DNA from 4 places in the Mesorhizobium sp. B3-1-9 genome. Region 2 is predicted to be linked to each of the others. Evidence: riboswitches for the same ligand, from Rfam matches in the RefSeq annotation. Region 2 holds a riboswitch; each other region holds the start of a gene.
What was found. Region 2 has a riboswitch for cobalamin ahead of FJW07_RS05160 (CbtB domain-containing protein). Riboswitches for the same ligand answer to the same signal wherever they lie in the genome.

Region 1: it holds a riboswitch for cobalamin, as region 2 does, so the genes downstream of both, FJW07_RS07185 (DUF1636 family protein) here and FJW07_RS05160 (CbtB domain-containing protein) in region 2, are expected to answer to the same signal.
Region 3: it holds a riboswitch for cobalamin, as region 2 does, so the genes downstream of both, FJW07_RS11445 (DUF1636 family protein) here and FJW07_RS05160 (CbtB domain-containing protein) in region 2, are expected to answer to the same signal.
Region 4: it holds a riboswitch for cobalamin, as region 2 does, so the genes downstream of both, bluB (5,6-dimethylbenzimidazole synthase) here and FJW07_RS05160 (CbtB domain-containing protein) in region 2, are expected to answer to the same signal.

Annotation. Positions count from the first base shown of each region.
Region 1 covers NZ_VFTJ01000003.1:186,595-191,561, reverse strand. Annotated here, with positions in the region: gene FJW07_RS07210 (MarR family transcriptional regulator) at 1-1, opposite strand, end outside; partial or broken gene FJW07_RS07205 (phosphatidate cytidylyltransferase) at 130-310, shown strand; gene FJW07_RS07200 (iron ABC transporter permease) at 318-1,304, opposite strand; gene FJW07_RS07195 (ABC transporter substrate-binding protein) at 1,574-2,521, opposite strand; gene FJW07_RS07190 (ABC transporter ATP-binding protein) at 2,553-3,341, opposite strand; gene FJW07_RS07185 (DUF1636 family protein) at 3,338-3,721, opposite strand; cobalamin riboswitch at 3,917-4,123, opposite strand; gene FJW07_RS07180 (efflux RND transporter periplasmic adaptor subunit) at 4,458-4,967, shown strand, end outside.
Region 2 covers NZ_VFTJ01000002.1:346,790-351,756, forward strand. Annotated here, with positions in the region: gene FJW07_RS05140 (GNAT family N-acetyltransferase) at 1-104, opposite strand, end outside; gene FJW07_RS05145 (DMT family transporter) at 188-676, opposite strand; gene FJW07_RS05150 (hypothetical protein) at 741-1,325, opposite strand; gene FJW07_RS05155 (CbtA family protein) at 1,377-2,117, opposite strand; gene FJW07_RS05160 (CbtB domain-containing protein) at 2,278-2,487, opposite strand; adenosylcobalamin (AdoCbl) riboswitch at 2,488-2,631, opposite strand; gene FJW07_RS05165 (histidine phosphatase family protein) at 2,717-3,289, shown strand; gene FJW07_RS05170 (PilZ domain-containing protein) at 3,439-3,711, shown strand; gene FJW07_RS05175 (MAPEG family protein) at 3,886-4,299, opposite strand; gene FJW07_RS05180 (SRPBCC family protein) at 4,361-4,846, opposite strand; gene FJW07_RS05185 (metalloregulator ArsR/SmtB family transcription factor) at 4,843-4,967, opposite strand, start outside.
Region 3 covers NZ_VFTJ01000005.1:197,273-202,239, forward strand. Annotated here, with positions in the region: gene FJW07_RS11440 (winged helix-turn-helix domain-containing protein) at 1-1,031, shown strand, start outside; cobalamin riboswitch at 1,061-1,264, shown strand; gene FJW07_RS11445 (DUF1636 family protein) at 1,304-1,729, shown strand; gene cobW (cobalamin biosynthesis protein CobW) at 1,732-2,769, shown strand; gene FJW07_RS11455 (cobaltochelatase subunit CobN) at 2,786-4,967, shown strand, end outside.
Region 4 covers NZ_VFTJ01000007.1:177,388-182,354, reverse strand. Annotated here, with positions in the region: gene FJW07_RS15345 (hypothetical protein) at 1-413, shown strand, start outside; gene FJW07_RS15340 (methyltransferase domain-containing protein) at 547-1,365, shown strand; gene bluB (5,6-dimethylbenzimidazole synthase) at 1,399-2,139, opposite strand; cobalamin riboswitch at 2,182-2,359, opposite strand; gene FJW07_RS15330 (histone deacetylase family protein) at 2,474-3,400, shown strand; gene FJW07_RS15325 (exodeoxyribonuclease VII small subunit) at 3,404-3,655, shown strand; gene FJW07_RS15320 (DUF2277 domain-containing protein) at 3,701-3,967, shown strand; gene FJW07_RS15315 (pirin family protein) at 3,977-4,897, shown strand.

The DNA of each region.
Region 1 (4,967 bases), on a different contig from region 2:
TGAGCGATACATATAATAAGCGTGCTTACTATTCAAGCGGATGCTTTGTGCCAGGTAGCCAGCAAATCGAGATATCAGGCACCCGATGCGTCGATGGTTAGTGTCCGGTGAAGATAGCTCCGTGCCTTCGTCGCCTGCACGATGGGATTTCTCGGCGGACTCGTCGCCTCGGCGATCAAGCGCGACCAGGGCGTCAAGGACCGGGGCCACCTGATCGAAGGTTCATGGCGGCATGCTCGACCGCACCGGCAGCCTGGCCTTCGCTGCGCCGATCTTCTTCCACATCGTGCGCTGTTTCTGGACGGTTTAATTACCGGTCAGAGCCGGTTACGCATCAGCAAGGTGACGACGAAGAACGCGCCGAGCGAGCTGGTGATGATGCCAATCGGCAGTTCCTGCGGCGGCAAAAGCGTGCGGGCCAGCAGATCGCTGGCCAACAGCAGGATGGCGCCGAACAGCGCGCAGGCGATGACCAGGTTGCGATGCAAGGGGCCGGAGAGCGGCCGGCTGAGATGAGGGATCATCAGGCCGACGAAGCCGATGACGCCGGCCACGGCAACGAGAATGGCGGTCGCCAGGGCGGCGACGAGGAATGTCGCGCGGCGCATCCTCGCCACCGGCACGCCAAGGCTCTCGGCGGCGCTTTCGCCGGCGAGGAAAGCATCGAAGCGGCGGTGGTTCCACAGGCCATAGGCGAGGATGATGCCAGCGCCAAGCGCCGCCAGGCCGATATTGTCCCAGCGGGCAAGACCGAGCCCGCCCATGGTCCAGAACAACACCGAATGGGCAGCGCGCTGATCGCCGGCGAACACGAGATAGTTGGTCAAGGCAGTGAACAGAAATGAGACGGCGAGGCCGGCCAGGATCAGCCGCTCAGGCCCCTGCCCCTTCACCCGCGACACCAGCAGAAGCACGATCGCCGCCGCCAGCACGCCGCCGGTGAAGGCGGCAAGCGGCAGCGTCCAGACGCCGAACGTGTCGCCGAATACGGTGATGACGGAGACCGCGCCGGCCGCCGCGCCCGAGGAGAGGCCAAACAGGAACGGATCGGCGAGGTCGTTGCGAGTGACCGTCTGTAGCAGCGCGCCGACCACGCCAAGGCCGGCGCCGACGGCGATCGCCAGCAACGTGCGCGGCAGCCTCAGGTCGACGACGATGCTGCCGACCGGGCCGGATGGGCTCTGGCTGCCCAGTCCGGCCGCATGCGCCAGCGCGCCGACGACCTGGCGCAGAGGTATCAGCGTCGAGCCATAGGCGATCGAAAGCAGCCCGAGCGCGACCAGCAGCGCCGCGCCAAGCATCATGGCCAAAGCGAACGATCGGCGGCGCAGGTTCACGGCGTGGGACCTGCCGCCGCGATACCGCCGTCCGGGATTAGCCGAGGCATCCGCGACTTCGTCGATGCCGCAAGGGCCGTCCACCCATCATTCCAGGGTCTGTGCGACGGCGCTTCGCTCCTTGCTCCGCCCGTGGATGACGAAGTCGCGAGTGTTTTGGCCAATCTCCAAAGCGGCCGATTCACAGGCAGGCGATCCGTCAATGAAGCCATCCCCACCCCATCAGAACTCCAGGCCTAAAACGCTTCCGGATGCATGGCCCTGGCGATCTTGCCGATCGCCTCGATGTTGGCGGGTCCGGGCGTCAGCTCGGCGTAGCGCAGCGCGACGAACCGCTCGTTCCTGACAGCGTCGGTCTCCTTCATGGCCGGATGGACTTTAAGGAAATCGAGCAGCTTCCTGTAGCCGCCGCCGTCCTGGTAATCGAGCAGGATGAGGAACTGTGGATTGCGCGAGGCGACCGTCTCCCAGTCGGTGTTGCCCCAACTCGTCTCCATGTCGGCCATTATGTTTTCGCCGCCGGCGGCTGCGATCATGGCGTTGGGAATGGCGAACTTGCCGGCGGTGAAGGGCTTGTCCTCGCCGGAATCGTAGAGGAACACGCGCGTGCCCTTGCGGTCGCCGACCTTGGCGGTGATATCGGCAAGCTCGGCCTTCCAGCCGGCGACCAGCTTTTCGGCCTCCGTCTCTTTGCCGAAGATCTTGCCGAGCTTCTCGACGTCGCCATAGAGCAAGTCCATCGAGGCGGCGGGCCGGTTCTTGTCGAGATGGACGCAGCTTTCGGTCAGCACCAGCGTCTTGATGCCGTGTGGGGCGAGCGTGTCGGGCGTGACCTCGCCGCCCGGCTTCATGCCGTAGTACCAGCCGGCGAAGAAGAAATCCGGCTGCACGGCGACGAGGTTTTCCAGCGTCGGATATTTTGGCGCCAGCTCCGGGATGGAGCCCTGCCCGGCCTTGAACTCGGGGCCGACCTTGTACCAGCCGGTGATGCCGGTAAGCCCGACGATCGACGGCTGCAGCTTCAGCACGAAGGCCATCTCGGCCATGTTGAGGTCCTGGATGACGGCGCGTTTTGGCGGTGCATCGAAGGTGAGCGGCTTGCCGCAGCTGTCGACGGTGACCGGGAAGGCGAAGGCGACCGAGGCGAGAAGCGAGAAGGCAAACGACAAAGCGAGGCGTTTCACGGGATGGTGCTCCTTGTTTGGGTTGGCAGGTTCAGGATGGCGAGCAAGCGCGCGTGGGCAGTTCGAAGACGGTGAGCTCGCGGTCCTCGGTCGGGTGCCGCAGGCGCAGCACGTCGATGCCGAAAACCTCGCGGATATGCGGCTGCGCCAGCGCCTCGCGCGGCGGCGCCAGCGCGTGCAGCCGGGCGTTGCTCATCACCGCGACGTTGGTGGCGAAGGGCGCCACCAAGGCGAGATCGTGCAGCACGGCGACCACGGTCATGCTGAATTCGGCCACCAGTTCGAGCAGTTCTGCGCGGGCGCGCGGGTCAAGGTGGTTGGTCGGCTCGTCGAGGAACAGGATCTTCGGCTCTTGCGCGATGGCACGGGCGAGCTGCGCGCGCTGGCGCTCGCCGCCGGAGAGCGAGCCGATGCTGCGCGCGAGCAGTGGCAAGAGCCCGGTCCGGCGCAGTGCTTCGACGACGATGTCGCGATCGTCGTGCCGGCGCCTCAGGCCGGCATGCGGGACGCGGCCAAGCTCGACATAGTCGATGAGCGCCAGCCGTGGATCCGGCTGGTCCGTCTGGCCGACGACGGCGATGCTGAGCGCCCGCTCGGCGGCGGTGATCCTGTCCAGCCGGCGCCCGGCCAGGCGAACCTCGCCGTGGCTCGGCGACAACGCTCCGCACAACATGCGCAGCAGAGTCGTCTTGCCGGCGCCGTTCGGGCCGATGATGGCGAGCCGCTCACCCGCCGCCAGCGACAGGCTGAGATCCTCGACTAGCGTCCGGCCGTTTGCCATGGCGCCCAGATCGCGGGCTTCAAGCAGGGGCACGTTCACCGGACTTGCTTCCTGGCCTTACCCGCGGCGGGGATGCGCGCCAGTATCTTGCCGGCTAGCCTTGCCGGGCGCTGGCCGGAATTGCACCAGCCGTCGGGCAGCGAGGCATAGAGCCTGGCAAATTCGACCAGCGCGCCGGCGTCGGTGCCCCTGTCGATGGAACCGAAGAGATAGGTGGCTTTGCCTTGCGCCATGAAGGCCACGGCGAGCGGCCGCGCGCAACCCGCCATGCAGTCGATGGTCTCGATGGCAAAGGAAGGCGCCGGCTGCAAGGAAAGCCTGGAGCGCAGGTCGGCGCACAAACCCTCGCCGGACCTCAGCCCGGTCACGGTATCGCGACACAGCGAACAGACGATGATGCGATGGCTCGAGCGTTTCACCGTTTCACGGAAACGGCGAACCGCTCTATCTCTTTGTTTTGACGCAATTCCAGACGGAAAACCGCTACACACTTTTCCTGGAATTGCTCTCGAGGCGTCCAACATTTCCGTCACTTTCCAAAATGGCGACGGAAGGATGCTGGACGAGCCGGCCGACAAGACCGGTGCCCGCGTCTCCTCCCGGCACACCCCGTCCGGTCAACTCATGTCGATGGCAGGTCTCCTGGCTCGCGGGTCGTTGCGCCATCCGCCTTCCCAGCCTTGCCGGCCAGTGGCGTTTCGGATGAAGCTCGCCGCTCACAGTTGCGGGGGCAGCCACGGGTTCAATCCAGACCGGATCTCACCGTGTTCCCTTTTCACCCCTCGCCTTGCGGCTCGGGGACCATGACGCAGCCATCGTAGGTTGTCCGCGCGCGAGTCGCAACGGCTTCTGCGCGCGTTCATCACCGCGTGAAGCGACCTGCCTGGAGAAATGCATTCGTGGTTCGATTCTCGTTATGATATGTAATAACGTTACATACCAACGAATGCGTAGCAGTCAATCCCTCCTCGCGCCGTCTCACCCAAACATCGGAAAATTTTCAGAAACCGTTCGGGATTTGCCGGAGCCGAAATCGCAAAAAGATCGGGCTGGCGAAAGACAGGTTGCAACGCCTCGATCCCCTGCCAGCCAACGCAGTTTTCCCGGCCGCCGCGTCCTCCCAAGCGCGGCCGCAACCTTGGGCACGGAGACGACATGATTGCCGCACGTTTTCACAACAGTCCTCTTGGGCACAACAAGCCGCTCAGGCGCCGCCTTGTCGCCGGCTCGATCGCCGCTCTCGCTTGCGGTGCCGTGATGGTCTGGCACGGCGCCAGAAGCGAAGCATCGAACGTCGCGCCGGGCATGCCCGAAACCAAGCTGGTCAAGGCAGTTTCGGTCTCGCCGGAACCCGCCGCGGATAACCGCGTCGCCATCGGCGAGATCAAGCCGAGGCTGGAGAGCGATCTCGGTTTTCGCGTTTCCGGCAAGCTCATCCAGCGCACCGCCGAGGTCGGCGCCACGGTGAAGAAGGGCGAGGTGCTCGCCCAGGTCGACGACCAGGATTATCGAAACCGGCTGGCCAGTGCGGAAGCCGATGTGACAGCGGCCGAGGCCGTGCTGGTGGAAGCCAGCGCCGCCGAAGCGCGTATCAGCGCGCTGCTCGCCAAGGGTTTCACGACACGCGCCAACCATGACGCGACGCTAAAGAATCTGCGCTCGGCC
Region 2 (4,967 bases):
GAAAACAGCTGGAAGTTGGGAGGGCTCGTCGCCGCCATCGGGCCAAAGCCGTGCCGAGTGGTAAGCTCGTTGATGCTAGCCACCACCAGCGCATCGGTCGCCACGAGATCATCGGCGCGAGCAGGTCTGTAAACGAGCGACATTGAACAACCTCAGCCACGGAGCGTGAGCCGCAACGCCGATCGTATCAGCTGTCCATGCCTGCCGTCTCGGGCACCATCAGCAAGCATCGTCCGGGGTCCGAGGCCGCGTTGACCCCCGGCGTTTGCCCACCGATGGCAAGCACGGCAAGCGCCAGCGCCACGCCCAGCGCCTGCCAGCGGCTGATGGTTTCGCCGAGCACGAGATAGCCGAGCGCCAGGGCGAAAGGCGAGGTGAGCGAGAAGAGCAGCGCCGTGATGCGCGGGCCGACCGAATAGATGGTGGCGAAATAGGTCGTGCTGGCAATGCTGATGCCGGCGAAGCTCGATCCGGCAAGCAGCCAGAACTCCCTCGCTCCCATCGTGTGCCAGCCGCCGATCGCCAACGACACCGAGCCGGTCATCACGAAGGTTGCGAGCATCTGCCAGCGGGCAAGCTGGAGCAGGGGAACGCGGCCCTTGAGCTCGCTCAGGAACATGGAGCTCAGCGCGCTGCATAAGGCGGCGGTGACGGCGAAGGCATCGGGGGCGAACATGGCTGGCGGCTGCGAATCCGGAACCGGACAATTGCCGATGCTTACGCCGGCGCGCAGCGCTCGGCTAGGCCGCGCGGGCGCGCGGCGTGCCGAAGATGGACCATGCGGCGGCGACGAGCGCCGCCATCGTGGCAAGCAGCACGCAGAGGCTCGGCAGGTGGAAGACCATGTCGCGCCATCTGGGCTCGACGACGGCGCCGGTGCTGAAAGACTCGCCGCTATACTGGCACAGGATCCACGACGCGCCGCTGCGCACCATGTCGGCGTCGATATCGGAGATCAGTGCTTTCGCGTTGCGTTCGGCTGAGGGCATCGTCGCCATATGGGTGAGCAGCGCCTTGGCGGTGGCGAGGTAGGCGTGGCTGCATTCGTTGAAGGGGCTCTCCTCGTCGGCGAGGCTGCCCGGCATCAGGCCCCACAGGCAATAGGTGAATTGCAGGTTGCCGTGATTGTAGAGCCGCCGGAAGGTCGGGTCGGTCGCGGTCTGGTGCTGGGCGAGCTCGAGGATCTCGCCGCGGTAGCGGGCGATCACGGCCATCTGGCCGTGGGTCAGGCTCGGGATCTGGATGCCGGGAGGAGGCGGGGCGAAGGATCCGCTATGCGCTTCGGCGGGTGCTGCCGCCGTCATGATCGAAAGGGCGGTCGCCAAAAAGAAAATGGCCGCCAGGGCAAGGAACCGTGGCGGCCGACGCATCGGATTTCAGGCGAAGCGGCGGGCAGGGCTGCGCTGGTCGCGCGCCGCGACCACGCGCTCGGCAACCGCGCCGAAGCCGAGCCCGACGACGGTCCATAGCACAAGCTGGATGCCAAGCGAGGCGACGCGGAACTGCCACAGCACCGTCGCCGAGAAGTTCTCCGGTACTTCGTTGATGTCGGGCAGGGCTGCCTTCACCAGTGCGAAGACGACGAGGAAGGCGAGCCCAGCCACGATCGAGGCGTTCCAGGCGCCGAGCCGGGTCCACAGCCGCTGCGCCAGGCCGACCGCCGCCACCATCGCCGCGATCGAGACCACGATCATGATGAAGAACAATTCCGTGCGGTAGCCGATGGTCTCGGCATTGCCGACCGCGGGCGGGTTGGCCGGGTATTTGAGGCTGGGCACCACGATCACCGCCAGGAAGCCGAGCAGCGCTATGAGCGCCGAAGTGCCACGGGGCCCAAGCGAACCCAGCCGGCCATAGGCATAGGCGAAGACCAGCGAGAATAGCCCGCCGAGGGCGGCGCCATAGACCAGCACGCCGGTTGCGAGACCGATGCCAGCCTGCATGACGCGGCTGACCATCTCGGGCTCCGGCGCCTCGCCGGCCGCCTGGGCCTGCTGTTCCTCGAAGGCGATCGCCTTGTCGACCTGCGGCTCGCCATAGACGCGGGCGAAGGCGAATGCCAGAATCCCCGCAACCAGCCCGACAAGCATGCCGCGCAGCAAAAGTTTTCCGACCATGTCGTTAACCCTCTAAGCAATTCCAGGAAAAGTGCGTAGCGGTTTTCCGTCCGGAATAGCGTTAAACCAACCCAGCAATTCCAGGAAAACTGCGTGCCGGTTTTCCGTCCGGAATCGCGTTAGACCAAAATCGAAGCGAGTTCAGCGATGCTGAACCGCCTTAGTGGCAGGGGAAGCCGAGCAGGTGGCGGCCGTCATGCACGAATTCGTGCACATAGGTGCCGCGGAGCAGCGACGTCGCGCCTTCTTCCGCCCCGACGAAATAGATCGCCAGCATCAACAGCAGGCCGGCGAAGATGGCCCACGGCAGAAGCTCGCGAACCGGAATCGCAACCGGACCGTAGCTGGGGGCGAAGGTGGTGTCGGACATATTGACCTCCCGTGGGATACTGCGTCCCGTTGATCGAACAATGCTGCGGAATAAGGCCTGACTTTCGGCTGGTGCCGATCACAGTGGCGCGACCGTGCCGGACTCGCACCGGCTTCCAATCCCGTATAGCGCTAAAACACTTGTCAGCACTTCGTTCGCCTGTCAACGACATGTAATGGCCAACACGGCTTCGCGCGGCCGAAATTTCACTGGACCACGGAGTTTTGGGATGCTCGCCCGCCTGACGATGATCGCAAGCGGCGCGACGCAGGCCACGCGCAAGGGTCGTTTTCCGAGTGACGAGGCGCCGGAGCCGCGAGCCTTCGAGCGTGCCGGCGCGCTGGCCGCTTCGCTGCGCCGCGCCGACCGCGTCTGGACGAGTCCGGCGCTGGCCGCGCGGCAGACGGCCGAGGCGCTCGGCCTCGAGGCGACGGTCGAGCCGCTGCTTGCCGAGCAGGATTTCGGGCGCTGGGCCGGCAAAGGCTTCGAGGAGGTGCAGGCAGAAGATCCGGAAGGCATGGCGGCCTGGTTCGCCGATGCGGAAGCGGCGCCCCATGGCGGCGAATCGCTTGCCGCCGTCGCCCGGCGCGGCGCCGCGCTGATGGAGCGCCTGGCTTCCGAGAGCGGTCATACCATCGCGCTCACGCACGCCCTGCCGATCCGCGCGGCCATGGTGCATGTTCTGGGCGCGCCGCTTTCCTCGGTCTGGAAGATCGACATCGAGCCGCTGTCGCTCACCGAGTTCCGCGGCGACGGCCGCCGCTGGGTCCTGCACGCGAGCGGGGTCATCGTCTCTGGTTGAACCCTCTGGGCATGAGAGATCCCGATGAACGCGGTCGGCCTATGAAGCTGCCGTTCCGCGTTTCAGTGATTGCTAACGGAACGGAAACGCCTCGCTGCTATGGTGCTGCCCTGTTGCGAGGAGAGCCTTGCCTGAGGAGCCCGCCGGATATGGCCAATTTTCCCGAGACCGAGCGCCGTCTTCATGCGCGCGAATTCGTGCTCAAGGAAGCCACGATCATCGCCGCCGGCGTCAGGATCGGCTGCTCGGTCAGAAATCAGCACGAGCAAGGTGCGGAATTGCGCGTCGGCGCCGATGTGGAGATCCCGGACCGCTTCCTGCTCGAGGTCCCGGCCGACGATACGGCCTATCGCGCTCTGGTGCGGTGGCGGCGCAACGACCGCGTCGGCGTGGCGCTCTACAGCAACGCGCCGAAGGACTGATGCGCAGCCGTCCCACCAATTCGTTACTTGATCCTGCCCAAGGCGATGTGCAGCCTGGCATATCGGGAACGCAACCGCCGCGAGCGCGTTCGTTGCCGGACCAACAGGGATTGTGGTTGTACCGGGATGAACCTCTGATCGGCCGAGGGTGTCCGCCGACGAAGCGAAAGCTGCTCAGCGAAGCGCCGCCCACCCCGTCACGAGGATGAGAACAAGCGTGACCAGCGCGCCCGAGACATAGAGGATCGTCCTGACGCTGCCGCCCTTGGCGGCGTTTCCTCCACGCAGGTAGATGACCATGTGTACGAGGCGTATCGCCAGGTGAACCCAGACAAGCACGGCGAGCGTCACCGGGCCGACGCCGACCATCATCGCCAGCATCACGGGCACGACGAAAGGGGCCAGCGCCTCGACCGAATTCATGTGGACGCGGTCGATCCGGTAGAGCCGGTTGTCGTCGTCCGCCGGGACGACCGGACCCGAAAGCTTGCCCGCAAATCCCTTGGACGAGCCGGAATAGACCGCCAGCGCCACCGACAGGAGACAGAGCGCAAGCACGCCGAGCGTGCTCAGCCAATAAGCTTCCATTTTCCGCGCTCCTTCCAATGGCTGTCGTGCGGGCCAAGCCCTTCGGTACCGGGTGGTGCTGTCAGGCTGCCCGGGAAAAGAGGTCCTGGAACCGCTGCAGGTAGAGCGGCCAGCCCTGATCGCTGTCGACTCCGCCGCGCACGCTTTCCCAGCCCTGGCCATGCCGCTCGATATGGCGATGCTCGATTTCGACGCGGGTGCGGTTTTCCGCCTCGGCCGTGAAGCGGACTTCCCACTCGCTTGTGCGGGTGAGGTCGGTTTCGATCTGCCAGCGCGGGCTGATGTCCCAGCTCAGAAGCAGCCGGTTCGGCGGATCGTAGGCCAGCACACGGGCGAAGCGGCACTCTGAGCCATCGACGCCACGGTCGTAGACGTGGCCGCCGACCCGCTGCTCGAAGATCGTTTCCGCGATCGGGACGGCGAGCAGATTGTGCTCGCGCGGTTTGATGCTGCCGAAATCCTCGGTGAACACCTTGAAGGCGCGTGCGATCGGCGCCGCGACGACGACGGAATGTTTCACGGGCGCGGGTGCCGGCTGCTTGATCATGTTTCGTCCTCCGTCGGTTGCTCGACAAGCCGCGCGTAAGCCGCGAGCGTCTTCACCCAGAACTGGTCGATCTCCGCCCGGAAAGCCGCGAGGCCGTCCGGGTCGATACGGTAGATGCGTT
Region 3 (4,967 bases), on a different contig from region 2:
ATATGCCGCTCTATTCTCGCCTCGGCCCCTACCCGCTTGCGCTGCTCGACAACGCCGCGGTCACCCGCAAGCGCGCGGTCTTTGAGTATTGGGCGCATGAGGCGTCGTTCCTGCCTGTCGAAACCTACCCTTTGATGCGCTGGCGCATGCTGCGCGCCGAGCAGGGCGACGAGATGTATCTCGGCCTGGCGAAATGGGGCCGGGAGCGCAAGGCGATGATCGACGAGATCTATGCGCAGGTCGCCGAACGCGGCCCGATCGCCGCGTCCGACATCGAAGGCCACAAGGGCAATGGCGGCTGGTGGGGCTGGAGCGAGGCCAAGCACGCTTTCGAATGGCTGTTCTGGGCCGGACGCATCACCACCGCCTACCGGCGCGGCTTCGAACGCTATTACGACCTGCCCGAGCGCGTTTTGCCGCAGGCCGTACTCGACCTGCCGGTACCCTCGGTCGAGGACGCGCATCGCGAATTGCTGCGCATCTCGGCCCGCGCCCATGGCATCGCCACCTATGGCGACCTTCGCGACTATTTTCGTCTCGCGCCGGGCGATACGAAAGACCGCATCGAGGAACTGGTCGAAGCGGGCGAACTGCTGCCTGTGAAGGTCGAGAGCTGGGACAAGACCGCCTATCTCCACAAGGACGCCCGCTTTCCACGCCGGATAGAGGCCCGCGCCCTGCTCGCCCCCTTCGATCCCGTCGTCTTCGAGCGCACCCGGACGGAAAAACTCTTCGGCTTCCGCTACCGCATCGAGATCTACACGCCGGCCGAAAAGCGCCAATACGGCTACTACGTGCTGCCCTTCCTGCTTGGCGACCGCATCGTCGCCCGTGTCGATCTGCGAGCCGATCGGCCGGCGAGCGTGCTGCGCGTCCATGCCGCCTTTGCAGAGGCCGGCGCCCCCGCCGAAACGGTCGCCCAGCTCTTCGACGAATTGAAGCAGATGCAGGCATGGCTCGGCCTGGAGGCGATCGAAGTGACGCCGGCCGGCGACCTCGGGCCGGCGCTGGCCGACATCGCGGTGTCGTAGCCGTGCGTTGACATGCACCCGGCCATAAGCCTAAATCCGCCGCAGACGGTCTTCTCCCGGCAAAGGGAGGAGCCAAGAGGGAATGCGGTGCGGGCCAACGCCCAAATCCGCGGCTGTCCCCGCAACTGTAAGCGACGAGCCCCGGCCGAAAACCACTGGGATGTTCCCGGGAAGGCGGCCTTCAAGGCGACGACTCGCGAGCCAGGAGACCTGCCGTCTGAGACTTTAAGTATCCGAATGCCCGGCGGGTTTTCCGGGCAAGGAGCCTGGTTTTGGATCGCAACGGCAGTTTCCCGGCAAATAGTGCGGATATTTCGTCCGAGCCCGACGCGCTGGCCGGCGTGACCGTCATCGTCTGCTCCTCCTGCCGCGACGAAACCGGCTCGGACGCCCATCCGCGTCCCGGCGCGCTGCTGGCTGAAGACACGCGCCGTGCCGCCTCCGGTGAAAACGTCCGCATCCGCACCGTCGAATGCCTCGGCAATTGCAAGCGCCGGCTGAGCGCCGCGCTGCTGCGCGACGGCTGCTGGAGCTATGTCTTCGGCGATCTGACCCCGACCAGCGGCGCCGACCTCATCGCCGGCGCAAAGCTCTTCGCCATCTCGACCGACGGCCTGATCCCCTGGCGCGGCCGGCCCGATTCCCTCAAGCGCGGCCTGGTTGCCCGCATCCCTCCCCTCGACATGCTGAAGGACTGACCATGAACGCTTCCGTTTCCCGTGTTCCCTGCACCGTCGTCACCGGCTTCCTCGGCGCCGGCAAGACGACGCTGATCCGCAACCTGCTCGAGAACGCCAAGGGCAAGCGGCTGGCGATCATCGTCAACGAGTTCGGCGATGTCGGCATCGACGGCGAGATACTGAAAGGCTGCGGCGTCGACACCTGCCCAGAGGAAAACATCGTCGAGCTCGCCAATGGCTGCATCTGCTGCACCGTGGCCGACGATTTCGTGCCGGCGCTCGACCAGATCCTGTCGCTCAACCCCAAGGTCGACCACATCCTGATCGAGACCTCCGGCCTCGCTCTGCCGAAGCCGCTGGTCCAGGCCTTCCAGTGGCCGACGGTGAAGAGCCGCGTCACGGTCGACGGGGTCCTCGCCGTTGTTGATGGCCCGGCGCTGGCCGACGGCCGCGTCGCTTCCGACATGGATGCCCTGCAGGCCCAGCGCGCCGCGGACGTGACGCTCGACCATGACGATCCGGTCGAAGAGGTATTCGAGGACCAGATTGCCTGCGCCGACCTGATCATCCTGTCGAAGAGCGACCTGATGGATGCGGCCGGATCGCAGCGCGCCAACGCCGTCATCGGCAAGCACGTCGCGCGCGCCGTGAAGATCGTTCCGACCGCGCAAGGCAAGGTCGACCCGTCGGTGCTGCTCGGCCTCGGGCTCGCCGTCGAGGACGACATCGAGAACCGCAAGACGCACCACGACGACGAGCTCGACCATGAGCATGACGATTTCGATTCCTTCGTCATCGACATCCCGTCGGTTGCCAACCCCGATGAGCTGGCCAATCGCGTCGCCCTTGCCGCAGAGCAGGAAAACGTGCTGCGCGTCAAAGGTTTCGTCGAGGTCGGCGGCAAGCCGATGCGCCTCCTGCTCCAGGCCGTTGGCCCGCGCGTCAACCACTATTATGACCGCGCCTGGACGGCGGATGACGACCGCCGCTCGCGGCTCGTCGTCATCGGCCTCAAGGGGCTGAACCGCCCGGCGATCGAACGTATCCTCGCCGGCTGAGACCAACACCAAAGCGATGCATATCCTCACCACGACATCCGCTTCGCTCGACGATCTCGCCGAGCCGGTCGACCTCAGGCAGACGCCTGCGGATGTGGTGGCCCTGTCCTTCACCGACAGCGACCTCGCCGGTCTGGCCGCCGCCTGGAAGGCCGATGCCGCGCGGCTGCCCGCGATGCGGCTTGCGGCGCTGCGCGACCTTCGCCACCCGATGTCGGTGGATCTTTGGATCGACAGCGTCGCCCGCCACGCCAAGGTCGTCCTGGTGCGCATCCTCGGCGGCTATGAGTGGTGGCGCTATGGCTGCGACCAGCTCGCCGCGGTCGCGCGCGAGCGCGGCATCAAGCTGGCGCTGCTGCCCGGCGAAAGCCATGACGAGGACCAGCGGCTGATCGAAGGCTCGACGCTGCCGCGTGCCGAGCTCGACGCGCTGCTCGGCTATTTCCGCGAAGGCGGGCCGGCCAATATGGCGGCGCTGGTGCAAAGGCTGGCAAGGCTTGCGGGGGCTGAGGCGGCCGTGGTTGATGCGGTCAGTGTGCCGAAGGCGGGGTATTATGAGCCGGGAGTTGGTGTCGTCGAGAAGTCGAACGTTTCAAGGGTCGGCATTCCTTCGCACCCCCCTCTGTCCTGCCGGACATCTCCCCCGCAAGGGGGGAGATCAGCCGTCACCCAAGCCGGCTCTATCTCTGCTTCGTCAAATATCGAGCTAGCTGAAACATCTACAGTTGGCGAAACCGTCGACCACAGAGCAATCTCCCCCCTTGCGGGGGAGATGTCCGGCAGGACAGAGGGGGGTGTGACGGAACTCGGCGTCGACAATTTCGCAGTCGTCCCCATCCTCTTCTACCGTTCCATGCTGCTTGCCGCAGACATCGCGCCGATCGACGCTCTGGCGGAAGCGTTGAAGCAGCAAGGCATGGCCCCTGTGCCGATCTTCGTGTCCAGCCTCAAGGATCCGGCGTCCTTAGCCTTCGTCGAAAACGCGATCGCCTCGCTGAACCCTGCGGCCATTGTCACCGCGACCGCCTTCGCCTCCGGTGCGGAGCCCGGCATCGAGACTCTGTTCGACCGCGCCGGCGTGCCAGTGTTCCAGGTCATCGTCGCCACAACGAGACGCGAGGTCTGGGAAAAGAATCAGCGCGGCCTGGCGCCCGCCGATCTCGCCATGCACGTTGTATTGCCCGAGCTCGACGGCCGCATCCTGGCCGGCGCCATCTCGTTCAAGGACGAGGTCGAAACCGACCCGGCGCTCGCCTTCCGCGCCTTCGCCAACCGGCCGGAGGCCGATCGCGTCGAGCAGGTCGCCAGGCGGATCGCTGCCTTTATCCGCCTGCAGCGGACCGAGCGGGCCGAGCGCAAGCTGGCGATCCTGATCCCCGATTATCCCAGCGCGCCCGGGCGGACCGGCTATGCCGTCGGGCTGGATGTGCCGTCAAGCGTGCTCGCCATGCTGCATGACCTGAAGGAACAGGGCTATGCGGTTGACGGGATTCCGCAATCGCCGCGGCGATTGCTGGATGTGTTGGAGGTGGGTGGGCTTGGCCTTGCCTTGACGGATTACATTGCCTTTTCAGCCGAATTGCCGGAGGCAGCACGAGCTTTGGTTGAGGCGGCGTGGGGCAAGTTGGAAGGGGTAGGTTTGCGCGAGGCCCCCCTCTCTGTCCTGCCGGACATCTCCCCCTCAAGGGGGGAGATTATTCCTTCACCTCGGCTTTCGCCAATTTCCGGCCTAGCAAGGGGAAAGCCGGCGCCCCAACCGCCAATCTCCCCCCTTGAGGGGGAGATGTCCGGCAGGACAGAGAGGGGGGCGACAGAACGCCTACCTTCGCAGGCCAGCCCCGAAAACCGCTTCCCCTTCCGCGCCGCCACCTTCGGCAACGTCACCGTGGCGCTGGCCCCCGACCGCGGCCGCTCGGCCGACCGCCGCGCCGATTACCACGACCCGACGCTTCCCCCGCGCCACGAGTTGATCGCCTTCGGCCTCTGGCTGCAAAAATCGCTCGGCGCGCATGCCATCATCCATGTCGGCGCGCATGGCACGCTGGAATGGCTGCCAGGCAAGACGGTGGCGCTATCCGACACCTGCTTCCCCGAGATCGTCACTGGGTCGTTGCCGGTCATCTATCCCTTCATCGTTTCCAATCCCGGCGAGGCCGCGCAGGCCAAGCGCCGCATCTCGGCCGTCACGCTTGGCCATC
Region 4 (4,967 bases), on a different contig from region 2:
CGCCCTTCGAGACGGCCAGGCAAGGTGTCGTCCTCTACGCCCAGAACGGCAAGCACATGGTCAAGAACGCCGTCTGGCTGGCGGCGATCATGTGGGGCGTGTCCTTCGTCATCTTCCTGTTGATGCTGGCGCCCGCGGCCGCGATCCTCTGGGTCATGCCGGGTCAGCTTGCCGGCTGGGCTTTCGTGCTGGCCATCGTCTTTGCCTGGGCCTTCAAGGCGGCCTTCATCGAGCCCTTCGCCATTGCATCGCTGATGCAGGTCTATTTCGAAGCCATCGAGGGCCAGGTGCCCAATCCCGAATGGGACCACCGGCTGGCCGAGGCCTCGTCCAAGTTCAGGGAACTGCGCGACAAGGCGCTGGGCTCCTTCGGCGGCGGCTCGCGCTGGGAGGCTCCAAAGACCGCAGCCTGAGGCAAGTCGAGAAACCGGACTTTACCGCCCGGGCCATCTTCATGAAAGCTTCGTCGCGCCAAGGCAGAATATTGGCGCCTCACAGACCAAACGTCATGATCTGCGCTTAGAATTGGCCATTTGGAGGAATTCGATGAGCGATGTCGACTACGCGCTGGGGCATGCAGAGGCGGAACTGCGACGTCTTGTCACTCAGGCGCGGTTGATCGATCCGATCACACGCCGCTTCTTGGAAGCAGCGGGGATCGCCAAAGGCATGCGCATCCTCGATATCGGCAGCGGGGCAGGCGATGTCGCGTTTCTTTGTGGCGAACTCGTTGGGCCGACCGGAGAAGTCGTGGGTACGGACCTTGCCCTGGTAGCTGTCGAGCAGGCGGAACTGCGCGCCAAGAATGCCGGGTCAGATAGAATCGCCTTCAGGCACGGCGACCCGGCCGAAATGAAATTCGACGAACCGTTTGATGCGATAGTTGGTCGTTACGTTCTCCAGTTCATGCCCGATCCGGCGCAATCGCTTCGCCGGATCGTCCGCCATTTGCGAACAGGTGGGATCGTTATATTCCATGAGCTTGACTGGGATGGAGCGCGTTCATCGCCTCCGTCGCCAACCTACGATCAGGTGTGCGGGTTGCTCAGCAGCACTATCGAGAGAGCGGGCGCGCAGGTGCGCCTTGGCGCGCGGCTCGCCCGCGTGTTTGAAGATGCTGGCTTGCCTGCGCCGACCCTGAGATTGGAGGCGGTCATTGCGTCCGGACGTCGAACCGTCGACGTTGTGCATCTTGTGACCGATCTTGTCGAGACACAATTGCCGACCATGGAAAGGCTCGGGATCGTGACAGCTTCGCAAATCGAGCCCTCGGTGCTCGCGGAGCGTATCCTTTCGGAGATAGGCAAAGACGGCACGTTGATGGGACGATCGGAAATAGGCGCTTGGACGGCAACGCCGGCGTGAACGCGCACGTGTCGCGATCACGGCAAATTTGGATCACCCGCGCGACATGATCTTCAACTTGCCATAATGCTCTATCGCCGATTTGAGCGGCGCCTCGCCGGCGCCGCGAAAAGTCTCGCTCATCACCAGTTCCGGCAGCGGCAGGCGCTTGCCCCAGCCATGCGCCTCGAGATCGGGCTTCGGCGCGAAGGCTGAGACGCGGCCGACGCAGAGATAGGCGATCGGCGTCACATGTTCCGGGATCGACAAGAGCTGCTTCAGCGCTTCCGTCTCGATGATGCTGACCCAGCCGACGCCGACACCCTCGGCCCGCGCCGCCAGCCAGAAATTCTGCACCGCGCAGACGGTGCTGTAGAGGTCCATCTCCGGATTGTGCCAGCGCCCGAGCGGCGAATCCTTCGACCGCTGCCGGTCGCAGGTGATGCACAGATTGAGCGCGCTTTCGCAGATGCCCTCGAGCTTAAGCTTGCGGTATAGCGCCTGCCGTTCCGCCTCGATCGCCGGCAGCTCCTGCTCGCGCGCGGCGAGGAACAGGTCGCGCACCTCCCGCCGCCTGCCTGGATCGCGGATGACGATGAAGTTCCACGGCTGCATATAGCCGACCGAGGGCGCATGATGCGCGGCGGTGATGAGCCGCGCCAACACGCTGTCATCGAGATCGTCGGGGACAAAATGGCTGCGCACGTCACGCCTGGTGAACATCGCCCGATAGACCGCGTCGCGCGCCAATTGGTCAAAGTCGTCGCCGCCCGCGGCGATCGCTGCTGCCGTCATCGCTTTTCCCCTTGCGACAAGCAGTTTCCCGCCTGACCAAGCGGAAAACCATGTCTGCCGGGCCGGTCTTCTGGCTCGGGATCCTCCCGCATCCGGCGCCTTCCCGTCATCGACAGTGGCTTTGCCGGCGCGGTCCCCCTCACAGCGTTGGGCACGCCACGGAGTTCAACCGTGTTCCCGATTCTCCCGCGTCGCGGGCACCAGGCAGCGAAGAACCTTACCGCGAAGCTTGCGCCGCGCCAATGGCGCCAGCGACACGGGCTGGCGCAATTTTCCCCAGCCATTCGGCTTTCAAACATGGTCATCCGCGCCGCCGGTGCCTAGATTAGGCGCCATGGCCACCCGTCTCTACACGCACCCGATCTTTCTGGAACACCTCACGCCGCCCGGCCATCCCGAGCGGCCCGACCGCCTGCGCGCCATCGAACGCGTGCTCGACGACGAGGCTTTTTCGGCGCTCGACCGCGTTAAGGCGCCTGAAGGCGACGAGAAAACGATCCTCTATGCGCATCCCGAGGATTTCGTCGAGCGCGTGCGCGCGGCGATCCCTGAGAGCGGCATCGTCTCGATCGACGCCGATACCAGCGCCAGCCCGAAAAGCTGGCAGGCCGTGGTGACGGCGATCGGCGGCGCCAACGCGGCAGTGGACGACGTCTTCGAGGGCCGTGCCGCCAACGTCTTCGTCGCTGCCCGTCCGCCGGGTCACCACGCCGAAAAGGCCACCGCGATGGGCTTCTGCCTGTTCAACACGGCCGCGATCGCCGCCCGCTACGCGCAGAAGAAGCATCAGGCCGAGCGCGTCGCCATCGTCGACTGGGACGTCCACCACGGCAACGGCACACAGGACATTTTTTGGGACGACCCGTCGGTTCTCTATTGCTCGACGCACCAGATGCCGCTTTATCCCGGTACCGGAGCGAAAAGCGAAACCGGCGCCGGCAACATCGTCAACGCGCCGCTCGCGCCGCAGACCGGCAGCGACCTGTTCCGCGACGCCTTCCTGTCGCGCGTGCTGCCCTCGATCGATGCGTTCGCGCCGGACTTGATCATCATTTCCGCCGGTTTCGACGCGCACCACCGCGATCCGCTCGCCGAGATCAACCTGACCGAGGACGATTTCGACTGGGCGACCGGGCAATTGATGGAGCGCGCCGGCCGCCACAGCTCCAACAGGCTCGTCAGCCTGCTTGAAGGCGGCTACGATCTGCAGGGACTGGCATTTTCAGTCGCCGCCCATGTCGGGCGGCTGATGAAGGGATAGGCTATGGCATTGGAAGGCAATGAGGACGTCAAGGCGATGAGCTTCGAACAGGCGCTCGACGCGCTGGAGAAGATCGTCGATGATCTTGAGCGCGGCGACGTCCCGCTCGACCAGTCGATCAAGATCTACGAGCGCGGCGAAGCGCTGAAGGCGCATTGCGACCGTCTGCTGAAAGCGGCCGAGGACAAGGTCGAGAAGATCAGGCTGTCGCGCGACGGCAAACCGGTTGGAACGGAGCCGCTCGACGCTGAGTAATTTGGACGACGGTGGGGCAAAGAAAGCAGGTAAGGAGTTCAAGCTATGTGCCGCAACATCAAGACCCTGGCCAATTTCGAGCCGCCGGCGACCAATGACGAAGTGCATGACGCAGCGCTGCAATTCGTGCGCAAACTGAGCGGCTCGACCAAGCCCTCCAAGCGCAACGAACATGCCTTCCACCATGCCGTCGAGGCGATCACAGCTGTCGCGCGCGAATTGATCGATTCGCTCGAAACCAACCAGGAACCGCGCAATCGCGAGGAAGAGGCGGCCAAGGCGAAGGCCAGGTCGGCGCTGCGTTTCGCCTGAGGATCCGATATGAGCTTTTTTCCGGGAAACGATCCTGAACCGGGCGATGCCTTCGCCTGCGACCAGATCGAGCTGATGGTCGTCCCCAACGCCAAGGACATTGGCGGCTTCGAGGTGCGCCGCGCCCTGCCGACGGCGAAGCGCCGTCTGGTCGGGCCGTTCATCTTCTTCGACCGCATGGGACCGGCGATCCTGCGCGCCGGCCATGCGCTCGACGTGCGCCCGCATCCGCATATCGGGCTGTCCACCGTCACCTACCTGTTCGACGGCAAGATCAGGCATCGCGACTCGCTCGGCACTGAAATGGTGATCGCGCCGGGCGACGTGAATTTGATGACCGCCGGGCGCGGCATCGTCCATTCCGAGCGCACGCCGGAGGAGTTGCGCGGCGCGCCGATGTCGGTCTCCGGCCTGCAGACCTGGCTGGCGCTGCCCGACGGCAAGGAGGAAATTGCCCCGGTGTTCGCGAACACATCGGTGGCCCGCTTGCCGCAGATCGATGCCGAGGGCGTCAGCGGCCGCGTCGTCGCCGGCGAATTCTCAGGCCTGCGCTCGCCCGTGGCGACCGCTTCGGACACGCTTTACGCCGATCTCAGGCTGGCGGCGGGCGCGAGCGTGAAGATCCCGGCCGATGCCGAGGAGCGCGCCATCTACACGCTGGAAGGCGACGTCTCGATCGCCGGCGATATTTTCCCGGCCGAGCGGCTCCTGGTGTTCAAGCCGGGCGAGGAGATCGTCGTTTCCTCCGAGCGCGGCGCGCATTTCATGCTGTTCGGCGGGGCTTCGCTGGGCTCCAAGCGCTACATCTGGTGGAATTTCGTGTCGTCCTCCAAGGAACGCATCGAGCAAGCCAAGCAGGAATGGAAGACAGGTCGCTTCGATATCGTTCCCGGCGATGAAGAAGAGTTCATCCCGCTGCCGGAGAATTAGGGTCCGCTTGCGCGTCACTGGCGCGCATTTACATTCGTCCGCCGGCGGCCTATTCCGCGCATGATTATGG